3 regions of the Janthinobacterium salmonicoloratum genome follow, and region 2 is predicted to be linked to each of the others. Evidence: predicted binding sites of a transcription regulator. Region 2 holds the regulator's gene; each other region holds the start of a gene.
The links. Region 2 encodes FNR, which switches genes on or off when oxygen is low (the NO sensors DNR and NnrR bind a similar motif). Its sites were predicted from a motif close to TTGATNNNNATCAA; they were not measured.
Positions count from the first base shown of each region.

Region 1: a site for FNR is predicted at 1,767-1,780, ahead of ACQ4WY_RS00335 (hemerythrin domain-containing protein). Genes of this name have one in related genera too.
Region 3: a site for FNR is predicted at 2,254-2,267, ahead of ACQ4WY_RS00615 (XrtA system polysaccharide chain length determinant). Genes of this name have one in related genera too.

Region 1 is NZ_JBNYXV010000001.1:77,211-81,136, forward strand. It holds gene prsK (XrtA/PEP-CTERM system histidine kinase PrsK) at 1-319, shown strand, start outside; gene prsR (PEP-CTERM-box response regulator transcription factor) at 332-1,684, shown strand; gene ACQ4WY_RS00335 (hemerythrin domain-containing protein) at 1,790-2,233, shown strand; gene ACQ4WY_RS00340 (hypothetical protein) at 2,269-3,183, shown strand; gene ACQ4WY_RS00345 (DUF1439 domain-containing protein) at 3,391-3,926, shown strand, end outside.
Region 2 is NZ_JBNYXV010000002.1:722,442-726,367, forward strand. It holds gene ACQ4WY_RS16430 (response regulator) at 1-2,039, opposite strand, end outside; gene fnr (fumarate/nitrate reduction transcriptional regulator Fnr) at 2,279-3,037, shown strand; gene ACQ4WY_RS16440 (FixH family protein) at 3,041-3,565, opposite strand; gene ccoG (cytochrome c oxidase accessory protein CcoG) at 3,620-3,926, opposite strand, start outside.
Region 3 is NZ_JBNYXV010000001.1:139,581-143,506, reverse strand. It holds gene ACQ4WY_RS00630 (S1 family peptidase) at 1-582, shown strand, start outside; gene ACQ4WY_RS00625 (N-acyl amino acid synthase FeeM domain-containing protein) at 584-1,330, opposite strand; gene ACQ4WY_RS00620 (XrtA/PEP-CTERM system exopolysaccharide export protein) at 1,531-2,154, opposite strand; gene ACQ4WY_RS00615 (XrtA system polysaccharide chain length determinant) at 2,415-3,926, shown strand, end outside.

The DNA of each region.
Region 1 (3,926 bases), on a different contig from region 2:
GCGCCTGGAGCGCGTGCTGGGCCACTTGATCCAGAACGCCATCGAGGCGACGGCCAGCGATGGCAAGGTGGCCGTGCGGCTGCGGCGTGTACAGCACACGGCCATCGTTGAGCTCGACGATACAGGGCAGGGCATGAGCGAACAGTTCATCCGCGAGCGCTTGTTCAAACCGTTCGACACGACCAAGACGGCGGGCATGGGCATTGGCGTGTTTGAAAGCCGCGAATATCTGCGCGAAGTGGGCGGCAGCCTGGAAGTGCACAGCGAGCCGCAAGTGGGCACGACGTTTCGCGTGATCCTGCCGCTGCACGCGGCATAGCAAAGGAGTGCCATGGGCAAACAAAAACTGCTGGTCATCGAAGACGATCCCGGCCTGCAAAAGCAGTTGCACTGGAGTTTTGACGGCTACGAAGTCTTGCTGGCGGGCGAGCGCGAGGCGGCGCTGGCGCTGGTGCGGCGCCACCAGCCGGCCGTCGTGACGATGGACCTGGGCTTGCCACCCGATCCGGACGGCGCCACGGAAGGCCTGGCCACCCTGCAGCAAATCCTCGCGCTGGCGCCAGACACGAAAGTCATCATCCTCTCGGGTAACCAGGAGCGGGCACATGCCCTGAAAGCCATTGCGCTGGGCGCCTACGATTTCCATCAGAAACCATTCGACGCCGACATGCTGGGCCTGGTCATCGCCCGCGCGTTCTATTTGCACGCGATGCAGCAGGAAAACCGCCGCATGCTGCAGACGCAGGCGGACTCGCCCCTGGCGGGTATCATCAGCCGCGACCCGGGCATGCTCAAACTGTGCCGCAGCGTGGAAAAAGTGGCGCCCTCGTCGGCCAGCGTGATGCTGCTTGGCGATTCGGGGAGCGGCAAGGAACTGATTGCGCGGGGCTTGCATGCGCTGTCCAGTCGCCACGCCCAGCGTTTCGTTGCCATCAATTGCGCGGCCATCCCCGACAACTTGCTGGAAAGCGAGTTGTTCGGCTATGAGCGGGGGGCGTTTACGGGCGCGGCGCGGCAAACTCTGGGCAAGATTGAACTGGCCCACGGCGGCACCTTCTTTCTCGATGAAATCGGCGACATGCCGATGGCGCTGCAGGCGAAATTGCTGCGCTTCCTGCAGGAGCGAGTTATCGAAAGGGTCGGTGGTCGCACCGAGATCGCCGTCGACGTGCGCATCGTCTGCGCCACGCATCAGGATTTAAAAGTGCTGGCGGAGCAGGGACGTTTCCGCGAAGACCTGTTTTACCGCCTCAGCGAGATCGTCTTGCGCATCCCCCCGCTGCGCGAGCGGGCCGGCGATTGCACCTTGCTGGCGCAGCATTTCAAGAACAAGTTCTGCGCCAGCGAAGGCCGGAGCCACCTGCATTTCAGCGCCGATGCGCTGCAACTGATCGAAAGCTATGGCTGGCCCGGCAATGTGCGGGAGGTGGAAAACTGCATCAGGCGGGCCGTGATCATGTGCGACGGGCCGCAGATCGCCGCCGACGACCTGGGCTTGCCCGCCAGCGCCCAGGCGCCCCAGGATGAACCGCTGAACCTGCGCCAGGCCCGCGAAGGGGCCGAATACAAGGTCATGGTGCGCTCGCTGGCGCGGGCCGACGGCAATATCGCCAAGGCGGCCGAGCTGCTGGGCGTGAGCCGGCCCACCTTGTACGACCTGATGGGACATCACGGCATCAAGTAACCGCGAGATACTGATATGAATTGAATATCAAGTTTGTGTAAGGCGTCGCACATACGCTGGCGCCGCTATGGCGCATCCTTGTTTCATCTACAACAAGGAGGCGCCATGAATGCGATCAGTTTATTAATGCAGGACCACAAGGCCGTCAAAGCCTTGTTTGCCCAATATGAAGGCTTGAGCGACCGCTCATTCGCCACCAAGAAAAAACTGGCCGACCAGATATGCCAGGAATTGACCGTGCACACGCAGCTGGAAGAGGAAATCTTCTACCCGGCCGTGCGCCGGCCCATCCACGATGGCGACTTGATGGATGAAGCCCTCGTTGAGCACGCGAGCGCCAAGGAACTCATCGCGCAGCTCGAAGCGATGGATCCCGCCGACGACCTGTTCGACGCCAAGGTCAAGGTGCTGTCCGAGCAGATCGAACACCACGTCAAGGAAGAAGAGGGCGACATGTTTCCCAAAGTGCGCCATACGGCCGTCGATCTCGACGCGCTGGGCCGGGAAATGGCCGCGCGCAAGGAACAGCTGACGGGTGTGGCCGCCTGACCGGTTTAAAAAATCAACAACCAAGGGAGTATTCCATGCAAGCTACACAATTGTCCGTATCGGACCTGAACAATCCGGGCGTGTCCTGGGGCGCTGTGCTGGCGGGCGCCGCCGCTGCGGCCGCCTTGTCCTTCATCCTGCTGATCCTCGGCGTGGGCCTGGGCCTGTCGTCCGTGTCGCCGTGGTCGTTCAACGCCGCGGCCATCGGTGTGTCGACGATCGCCTGGCTGGCTTTCATGCAACTGGCCGCCTCCGGCATCGGCGGCTACATGGCAGGCCGTCTGCGCGTGAAATGGAGTGCCATCCACACGGATGAAGTGCACTTCCGCGATACGGCGCACGGCTTGCTGGCCTGGGCCGTAGCGACCCTGATCACCGTGGCCGTACTGGCCGGCGGCACGCGCGCCGTGCTGAGCGGCGCCATCGATGCGGGCAGCGGCGTGGCGGCGGTAGTTGGCCCGGCTGCAGCGGCAGGTGCCGGGGCTGCCGGCGCCAAGGCGGGCGAGGGCGGCAGCAGTGCCAATCCGCTCGACTATTTCTCGGACATGCTGCTGCGCGCCGCGCCGGCTCCGGCAGCGCCCTCGGCCAATGTCAGCGTCGCCGACCAGCGCGTGGAAATCGGCAAGATCTTCGCCACGGGCATTTCCACGGGCAGCCTGGCCGCCGATGACCGGGCCTACCTGGGCCAGGTCGTGGCCAGCCGCACGGGCTTGACGCAGGCTGAAGCGGAAGCGCGAGTCGACGCCGTCTACGCTCGCGCCGCCAAGGCCGCCGCCGATGCCAAGGCTCATGCCCAGCAAGCGGCCGAAGCGGCCCGCAAGGCTGGTGCCCACACTGCGCTGTGGATGTTCGTCGCCTTGCTGCTGGGCGCTTTCGTGGCCAGCCTGGCGGCAACATTTGGCGGCCGCCAGCGCGACCACGAGCGCGTGCTGCGCCACGTGACCATTTAAATCATCCATTTCAATCTAGGAGAGTGCCATGCGTTCCATCCTCTTGCTGCTGCTGGGCATTCCATTGCCCATCGTCATACTGATCGCCCTGTTCGTACATTAACAAGGCAAACATGAGAACCGGCGCCCGCTACAAGTTGGGCGCCGGTTTTTGCGTGAAAGCGGCCGCATGTGTAAGATGGCGCCATCTTTCCACCGAGACTATCCATGAATGTGACCGCTTTCCGTCCCTTGCTGAAAACCGCCGCCATCGCTGCCTTTGCCTGCACGGTGCTGGCCTCGTGTTCCACCCTGATCGGCCCGCGCGACGTGAATGTGTCGCTAAGCAAGATGCAGCAAGGCCTGGAGCGCCGCTTTCCCATCGACAAGCGCGTATTGTCCGTGCTGGACGTCAAGCTGACCCATCCGCAGCTGTCGCTGCAGCCCGAGCGCGAAAGAGTCGCCCTCAGCGTGGACGCCAGCGTTCTGCCGCCCTTCATCCGCCAGACCTGGCGCGGCAGCCTGGCCATGTCGGGCCGCCTGGTGCTGGACGCCCAGCGCAACGCCGTCTACCTGAGCGAAGCGAGCGTGGACAAGGTGACCATCGACGGCATGGATGAAGCCCAGCAGCGCCAGTTCGCCAAGGTCGCCAGCCTGGTGGCCGACCAGCTCATGCATGAAACGCCGATCTACACCTTCAAGCCCGACGAACTGCGCTATGCGGGCGTGCAATTCGTGCCGACGCAGATCAGGACTACCGGCAA
Region 2 (3,926 bases):
GCCAGCACCACGTCGTACGGTTGCTGCTGTGCCAGGCGTTCGCGGTACAGTTCGATGGCGGCAAAGCCGGAGTCCACTTCGTCGGCCAGCCAGCCCCACGCTTCGATCAGCTTGACGATCAATTCGCGCGTGGTGCGGTTATCGTCGGCCACCAGCAGGCGCAGCTGGCCCAAGGCCGGCATGCGCCGCGTTTCGGCCGGCTGCGCCAGCATGTCGAAGGGCACGCTGAACCAGAAGCGGCTGCCCTTGCCTTCGCTGCTGGCGACGGCGATGTCGCCGCCCATCATGTGGATCAGCTGCTTGCTGATGGCCAGGCCCAGGCCCGTGCCGCCAAAGCGCCGCGTGATGCTCTGGTCGCCCTGCGAAAACGCGGAAAACAGCTGCTGTTGCTGCAGTTCCGTCATGCCGATGCCCGTGTCGCGCACTTCGAAGCGCAGCCAGGCGCGTCCGTTTTCGCTCTCGGCCAGGCTGACGGCCACCACCACTTCGCCGCTCTCGGTGAACTTGATGGCGTTGCCGGCCAGATTGACGAGAATTTGCTGCAGGCGCTGGGCGTCACCCACGAGGCGCCGCGGCACGTCGGGCTCGACGGCGATGGCCAGTTCCAGCTCCTTTTCGCCCGCATTCATCGTCATCGTCGTGGCCAGGGTATTCATGACTTCGTCGAGGTCGAATTCGACGGGCGACAATTCCATGCGGCGCGCCTCGATCTTTGAATAGTCGAGCACGTCGTTGAGGATGCCCAGCAGCGACTGGCCTGCCACTCTGACCATGGTCAGATACTTGCGTTGTTCCGTGTCGAGCCTGGTATTGCCCAGCAAATACACCATGCCCAGCACGGCATTGAGGGGCGTGCGGATTTCATGGCTCATGTTGGCCACGAAATCGCTCTTCGCGCGGTTGGCCGCCTCGGCCCGGTCGCGCTCCTGTTCCAGCTCCGCCGCGCGTACTTCGAGTTCCTGCTGCAGACGGTCGCGTTCGCTCATCAGGCCGTTGAACGCTTCCGTCAGTTCGCCGATCTCGTCGCGCTGCCGCACCGGCACGGGGGTGAAACGGCTGCCGCTGGTACGCAGGGCCAGCAGGGTATCGCGCAAGCGCACCAGCGGCGACAGCAGGCGCACGGTGACCCAGCCCAGTACGGCCGCGGCCAGCAGCGAAGCGAGGATGCTCCACAGCACCAGCCGGGACAGCACGCCATCGAAGGGTTCGAAGGCATCGTCGATGGGCAGCGAGGCGGCCAGCAGCCAGTTCACCGATTTCAGGCGCTTGAAGCTGTTGACGGCCGTGATGCCGCGGCTGTTGGTGCTGACCATGCTGCCTTCGCCATCTTCCTTCAGCAACTGGGTGGTCGTCAGGTTGGCGTTCGGCTTGCGCGGCTGCAGCAAACGGCTGGTATCGGGGTGCAGCACATAGCGCGGCACGGCGCCGCGCGTGAGAATGAAGTAATAGCCGCTCTTGCCGATCTTTTCCGAGCGCAGGCGGCCCAGCAAGTTGTCCTTGTACAGGCGCAGCACGCCGATCACGACCCCGGCCACCTGGCCATCGGCGGCCAGCACGGGCGCGACCATCTGCACGATGGGCATGCCGCTCGACTTGCCCAGCATCGGTTCGGTGATCATGGGCTGGCGCGTGCGCAAGACGGTCTGGAAATACTCGCGCTCGGCGACGTTGATGCCGGCGCGCCCCGCCACTTCCGGCATGTCGGCCACGATGGCGCCATGCGCATCGAGCACCAGCACGTCATCGAACAGCACCAGCATCGAGCGGCGCGCATAGTATGCGCGCAATTGGGTGGGCTGGGCGATCAGTTCCGGCGGCTGCTGCCTGGCCGTCAGGGTGACGATCTGCAGCAGCATGCCCAGCTTGTCGTCGAGCTCGGCAGCGGTGCGGCTGATCAGGGATGACTGCTGGCTCAACAGCACTCGGGTGAAGTCGTCGCGCATGTGCTGCAACTGGATCATGGTGACCAGCGCGATCATGGCGATCGAGGTCAGGCTGGTGGCCAGCGCGACTTTTGCTTTAATGCCGAGAGGCTTCATGATTTCCTTTTCAGTACCGGGCGGCACAGGCGGCAGATAATGCTGACGGGAATTTTCCTATCAATGCCTCAGCTTGGCAAGCGCCACCGCATAAATTGCCCGCCCCGTATGGGCTTTTGACGATGTTGCCATATAATTAAAGGCTGGACGTCGTTTATTCGCCGAAATTACGGTGAAATTGGCACACGGCAACCCTGTATGCAGTAAACTTGTTATTGCATTTTATAAAAGGTAATGACATGACTGAAGCGCTACTCACTCCAACCTTGCCCACAGTGAACGTGGAAGCGTTGCGAGCGCGATGCTCGACCTGCAGCATGCATCAATTGTGCCTGCCGATGGGCCTCGATGTGGGCGACATGGACAGGCTGGACCAGATCATCGGCCGCCGCCGCAAGGTCGCGCGCGGCGCCTCGCTGTTTCGCATCGGCGACTCGTTCCAGAACCTGTATGCGATTCGCCTGGGGCACTTCAAGACGTACCAGATCAATCCTGGCGGCGAAGAGCAGGTGACGGGTTTCCAGATGGCCGGTGAATTGCTGGGCATGGACGCCATCAGCGCAGACCGCCACCACTGTAATGCGGTGGCGCTGGAAGACAGCGAAGTATGTGAAATTCCGTTTTCCAGCCTGGAACAATTGCTGGGCAATATGCCGACCCTGCTGCGCCATTTTCACCGCATGATGAGCCAGGAAATCACGCGCGAGCAAAGCGTCATGCTCTTGCTGGGCAATATGCAGGCGACGCAGCGCTTTGCCGCCTTCATCGTCAACCTGGCCTCGCGCTACGAGGCACGCGGCTATTCGGGCAGCAATTTCCAGCTGCGCATGTCGCGCGAGGAAATCGGCAACTATCTGGGCCTGACCATCGAGAGCGTCAGCCGTCTGCTGTCCAAATTCAAGAAGGAAGGCTGGCTGCGCGTGTCGAACCGCGAGATTGAAATCCTGCAGCCGGCCAAATTGAAGGCCATTACGGCCGGTACTGACGTCTGCAAATAAGCTTTACAGCTCTGCGTCAGCATGCAGCGCGATGCTGCGCTGCAGTGGCCAGGTCCAGATGCCTGACAGGCGCCACTCGCGTTTGTCGTTTTCCACCAGCACTTGCCAGCGGCTGCGTTCGAGCATCGGCAGCGCTACGGAAAAATTGCCGGCCGCATCGGGCTGCACCAGCAGCTTGATATCCTTTTCCGGCAGGGTCGCATGCGCCAGGTGCAGCTGCAGCGGCGCCTGATAGGCCTTGCCGAAGCTGTGCACGGAACCACTGAGGCTCGCCTGTGCCACGTCGTACGACAGGCTCGTATCCATCGCCAGGTCGCTGGCGATCGTGTCGCGCTTCAAATCCTGGTTGATCGCTTTGCCCTGCTTGTAATAATCGCCCACCACCAGCGCATCGGGCTGCGTAAACGCGATATAGCCCATGAAGCTGCCGACGACCACGGACAGGCCGGGGCCGATCATCAGCAGCCATGGCCAGCGATGCTTGTACCACGGTGCAACGGGTGCTTGCAGTTTCAGACTGTCGGACATGATATTTCTCCTGTTTAATCAGCCAGTCCCCATGCGGGGACCGGCCTTCCTACATTAGCGCGGTACGATGAATACCGCGCTTTCACGCACATGCAGCGATGGGTCGTCCAGCGAGTGCAATTCGATCGCAATCTTGTTCGAACCCTTCTCGCCGACGCCGTGCGGTACGCGCAGGCGGATCGGCCAGCCCAGCGTTTCCGTCGGCTGCAAGGTCACTTCTTCACGCGTCAGCAAGGTCAGGCCCGGCAAGCCGGAAGCGCTGATTTTAAAATGCTGGGTTTGCTCCGACGTATTCATGATCTGCAAGCGGTAGACGTTTTCGATCATGCCGTCCTCCACTTCGCGTCCCATCGAACCGCGG
Region 3 (3,926 bases), on a different contig from region 2:
GGCTTGAGCGTGCTGACCTGCGCCCATGTGATCCAGAAACTGCTCGACGCCAATCCGAACGAAGTCATCGGCATACTCACGGGCCAGGGCGAGGCGGCGCAATTTCGCCCCGCCAAAGTCCAGACGCTGGACACGGAACACGACCTGGCCTTGCTGCGCCTGACGGGCGCCCCCCTTCCCGCGCTGGCGCTGGGCGACTCGGCCGCGGTGCGCGAAGGCCAGGCCATGGCTTTTACGGGGTTTCCGCTGGGCACCTTGCTGGGTTTACACCACGTCACGCACCGCGCCACGGTGTCATCGCTGACGCCGGTGGTCATGCCCAGCGAAAACGCACAGCGCCTCGACGTGCGGCGCCTGGCGCAACTGCAAAAGGCGCCGTACACCGTGTTCCAGCTGGACGCGACGGCGTATCCGGGCAGCAGCGGCAGCCCCCTGTTCGATCCCGAGACCGGTCTCGTCTACGGCATCGTCAACATGGTGTACGTCAAGGGCTTGAAAGAGGCGGCCGTCAGCGCACCGAGCGGCATCACCTATGCGATACCGGGCAGCCACATGCAGACGATCTTGCTGAAAAATAAATGAGTCAGTTGCGCCCCTGCCGCAGCCGGTCGGTAATGCCAGGCTCATCCCATGTTGGAAAAAAAAAGGGGTAAAACGATCGTTCACCCCCATGCTGTTCCATCATGCCGCCGTACTTGCGGATCTGGGCCCCCATGTAATCGAGGTCCAGCCGCAGCAGCACGGCCGGCGCCCCCACGCGCGTGCACTCGCGCTCGCCGCCGAAGTCCTTGAAACCCAGCATGCGCTTGTAAAACACCACGTGACGCGGATTGACTTCGATCACGTAATCCGTAAATTCGTGAATATTGTGGGCATAAATATAAGAAATATGAATCAGCGCCGCAAACACGCGCTTGCTCACGCCCTTGTCGATGGCCAGGCGCGACGGTTCGCACAGGCGCCGGCCCTCTTCACGCAGCACGTCGAGCTTGTCGCGGAAATTTTCATCGGCAGGCAAGCCCGTCTCATCATTATCCAGGCACAGGGTCATGGTGCCGACGGTGCTGCCCGCCGTTTCCGCAAACAGGGTGATTTTATTCAGGGCATGCGCACTGCCGGGATCGACGGCATAGCCTCGCCAGCCGTACATCTTGCGGATCAGCAAACTGGCCGCTTCGCGCCGGCCACGCGAATTGGCCATGCGGATATGAAAGCGCTGCAGGTCCAGCTCGTGCTCCATGGCAGGATCGATCTGCCCCTCGCCCACCACCAGGTCACTGAGGGTACCTGGCGTGTCGAAGGAAATAATGGGTTCATCTTGAAAGCTCATCTTGTCCTCACGTTCATCGGCAGCCGTCGAGACGGACTGAAGCCAATGCCTTGTGACAAGAGAAAAACTGAAGAAGTTCCCACACCCGGCAAAAAAAACAGAAGAAATATGCTATTCAGTCGCAAATTTACACGCTGAAATTTGCCGAAAAGTATAAAAAGACAAATATAAGTGCTGTTTTGATATTGTTGAGATCGCTTCTAAAAGAAGCTCTCCGGTATCAGCAGCACGTCACCCGGCCGCATCATGACATTGGCGGAAATATCGCCTTCTTTCAATAAATCGTCGAGCCGGACGCGCAACTGCTGCTGGCTGCCTTCGCGCATGCGGATGATGCTGGCCTTGTTGCCGGCCGCAAAATCGGTGATGCCGCCCACGGCGATGAGCACGTCCATCAGCGACATGCCCAGACGGTACGGCAGCGCCTGCGGCTTGGCCGCCTCGCCGATCACCCGGATCTGCTCGCCATACGGCCCCGAGAAATTGGTGACGATGACCGTCACCACGGGCTGCTGGATGAACTTGCTCAAGGCTTGCTCGATGTCGCGCGCCAGCTGGGTCGAAGTCTTGCCGCTGGCGGCCAAATCCTCGACCAGCGGCGTGGTGATCTTGCCGTCCGGCCGCACGGCCACCGTCAGGGACACTTCCGGGTTGCGCCAGACGATGATGTTGACGGAGTCACCCGGTCCGATCAGGTAGTCATGCATGGGCGCGCTGTCGTCGGCCGGTGCCAGCGGAGGGGACGTGCGGCAGGCGCCCAGCAGGCTGCCAGCCAAGGCCAGGCCCAGCGCGTTACAGACAAATGCACGGCGAAACGGATTCATGCGGAGCCTCTTCGAGTCGATGGCGCGTCCATGGCCGGCCCCGCAGAACCAGCCTGGGCCGCGAACCTCCTATGATTATTAAAACCCGGCAAGTGAACCTTGAGGCGTATCAAGAAGCAATCATCTTGGGAAATCTTGCCTCACAGCCGCCCTATACTTTGCTTACCCAACAGGCAAGCATTTCTTGCAAGATACCGCCGTTGTCCGCGCCGCGAACCCATCTACCGTGCAGCACCGCACCGTCACCTGAAGGAAGCGACATGGAGCAATTGATACAGCAACTGCTTTCCAGCCTGAAAGGCATCTGGAAATACCGCTGGCATGCGGTCATGGTGGCGTGGCTGGTGGCCATCGTCGGCTTCATCAGGGTGATCACCCTGCCAGACGATTTCCAGACGTCGGCACGCGTGTTTGTCGATACGCAAACCATCCTCAAGCCGCTGATGGCCGGCATGACCAGCGTGCCGAACACGGAACAGCAGGTGGCCATCATGAGCCGCACCCTGCTCAGCCGCCCGAATGTGGAGCGCGTCATGCGCATGGTCGACCTCGACCTGGACACGAAGACCGTGCGCGAGCACGAGGCCCGGCTGGATGAACTGATGAGCCGCATCAAGATTACCGGCACCAACGCCTATGACATCTACACCATCAGCTACAGCGGACGCGACCCGAAGCTGGTGCGCGACGTCGTGCAAAGCCTGCTGACCATCTTTGTCGAAGGCAGCTTCCAGGGCAAGAAAGGTGATTCACAGAAGGCGGTGCAATTCATCGACGAGCAAATCAGGAATTACGAGGACAAGCTGAGCGCGGCGGAAAACCTGGTGAAGGAATTCAAGATCCGCAACAACCTGCTGCTGCCGCGCCAGGGCATCGACTATGGCAGCCAGCTGCTGATGTCGTCCGATAGCCTGAACAATGCCAAGCTGGAACTGGTCGAGGCGGAACAAGCGCGCAAGGCCATCCTGAGCCAGATCGAGGGCGACGAGCCCGTGCTCGATTTGGAACCGAACGCGGCGGCCATCACGAATCCCGAACTCGACGAACGCATCGCTTCGCTCAACAAGAACCTGGACAGCTTGCGCATGCAATTTACGGAATTGCATCCTGACATCATCTCCTCGAAGCGCCTGGTGGCCCAGCTGGAAGAACGCAAGATCGAGGAAAGCAAGCTGAAAACGGCGGCCGGCGACCCGGGCAAGAACTACAGCCCCATGCTGCAGCAGCTGAAGGTGGCGCTGACGGACGCGGACGCGAAGGTGGCGGCCATCAAGGCCCGCGTGCAGGAATACAACGCGCGCAATGAGCGCCTGCTGGCGCAGAGCAATGCCGTGCCCGAAGTGGAATCGCAGCTGGCGCAGCTCAACCGCGACTACATCATCAACAAGGAAAACTATGAAAAGCTGATCGGCCGGCGCGAAGCGGCCAAGCTGTCGGGCGAACTCAGTTCCACCACCGAAATGATGGCCTTCAAGATCATCGACCCGCCCACGGTGCAATATGCGCCCGTCGGCCCGAACCGCCCGCTGCTGTTCAGCGCGGCGCTGGGCGCGGCCTTGGTGGCCGGCGTCGCTACGGCCCTTCTGATCAGCCAGGTGCGCCCCACCTTCCTCAGCCCCGCAGAACTGCGCGACGCCACGGGCTTGAACGTGCTGGGCACGGTATCGATGAACTGGACGGCGCTGCAGCAGGTGCGCCGCCGCCGCGCCCGCTATGGCTTCGGCGCCTGCCTGGGCAGCCTGTTCGTGCTGTACGGCGGGGTCATGACGGCC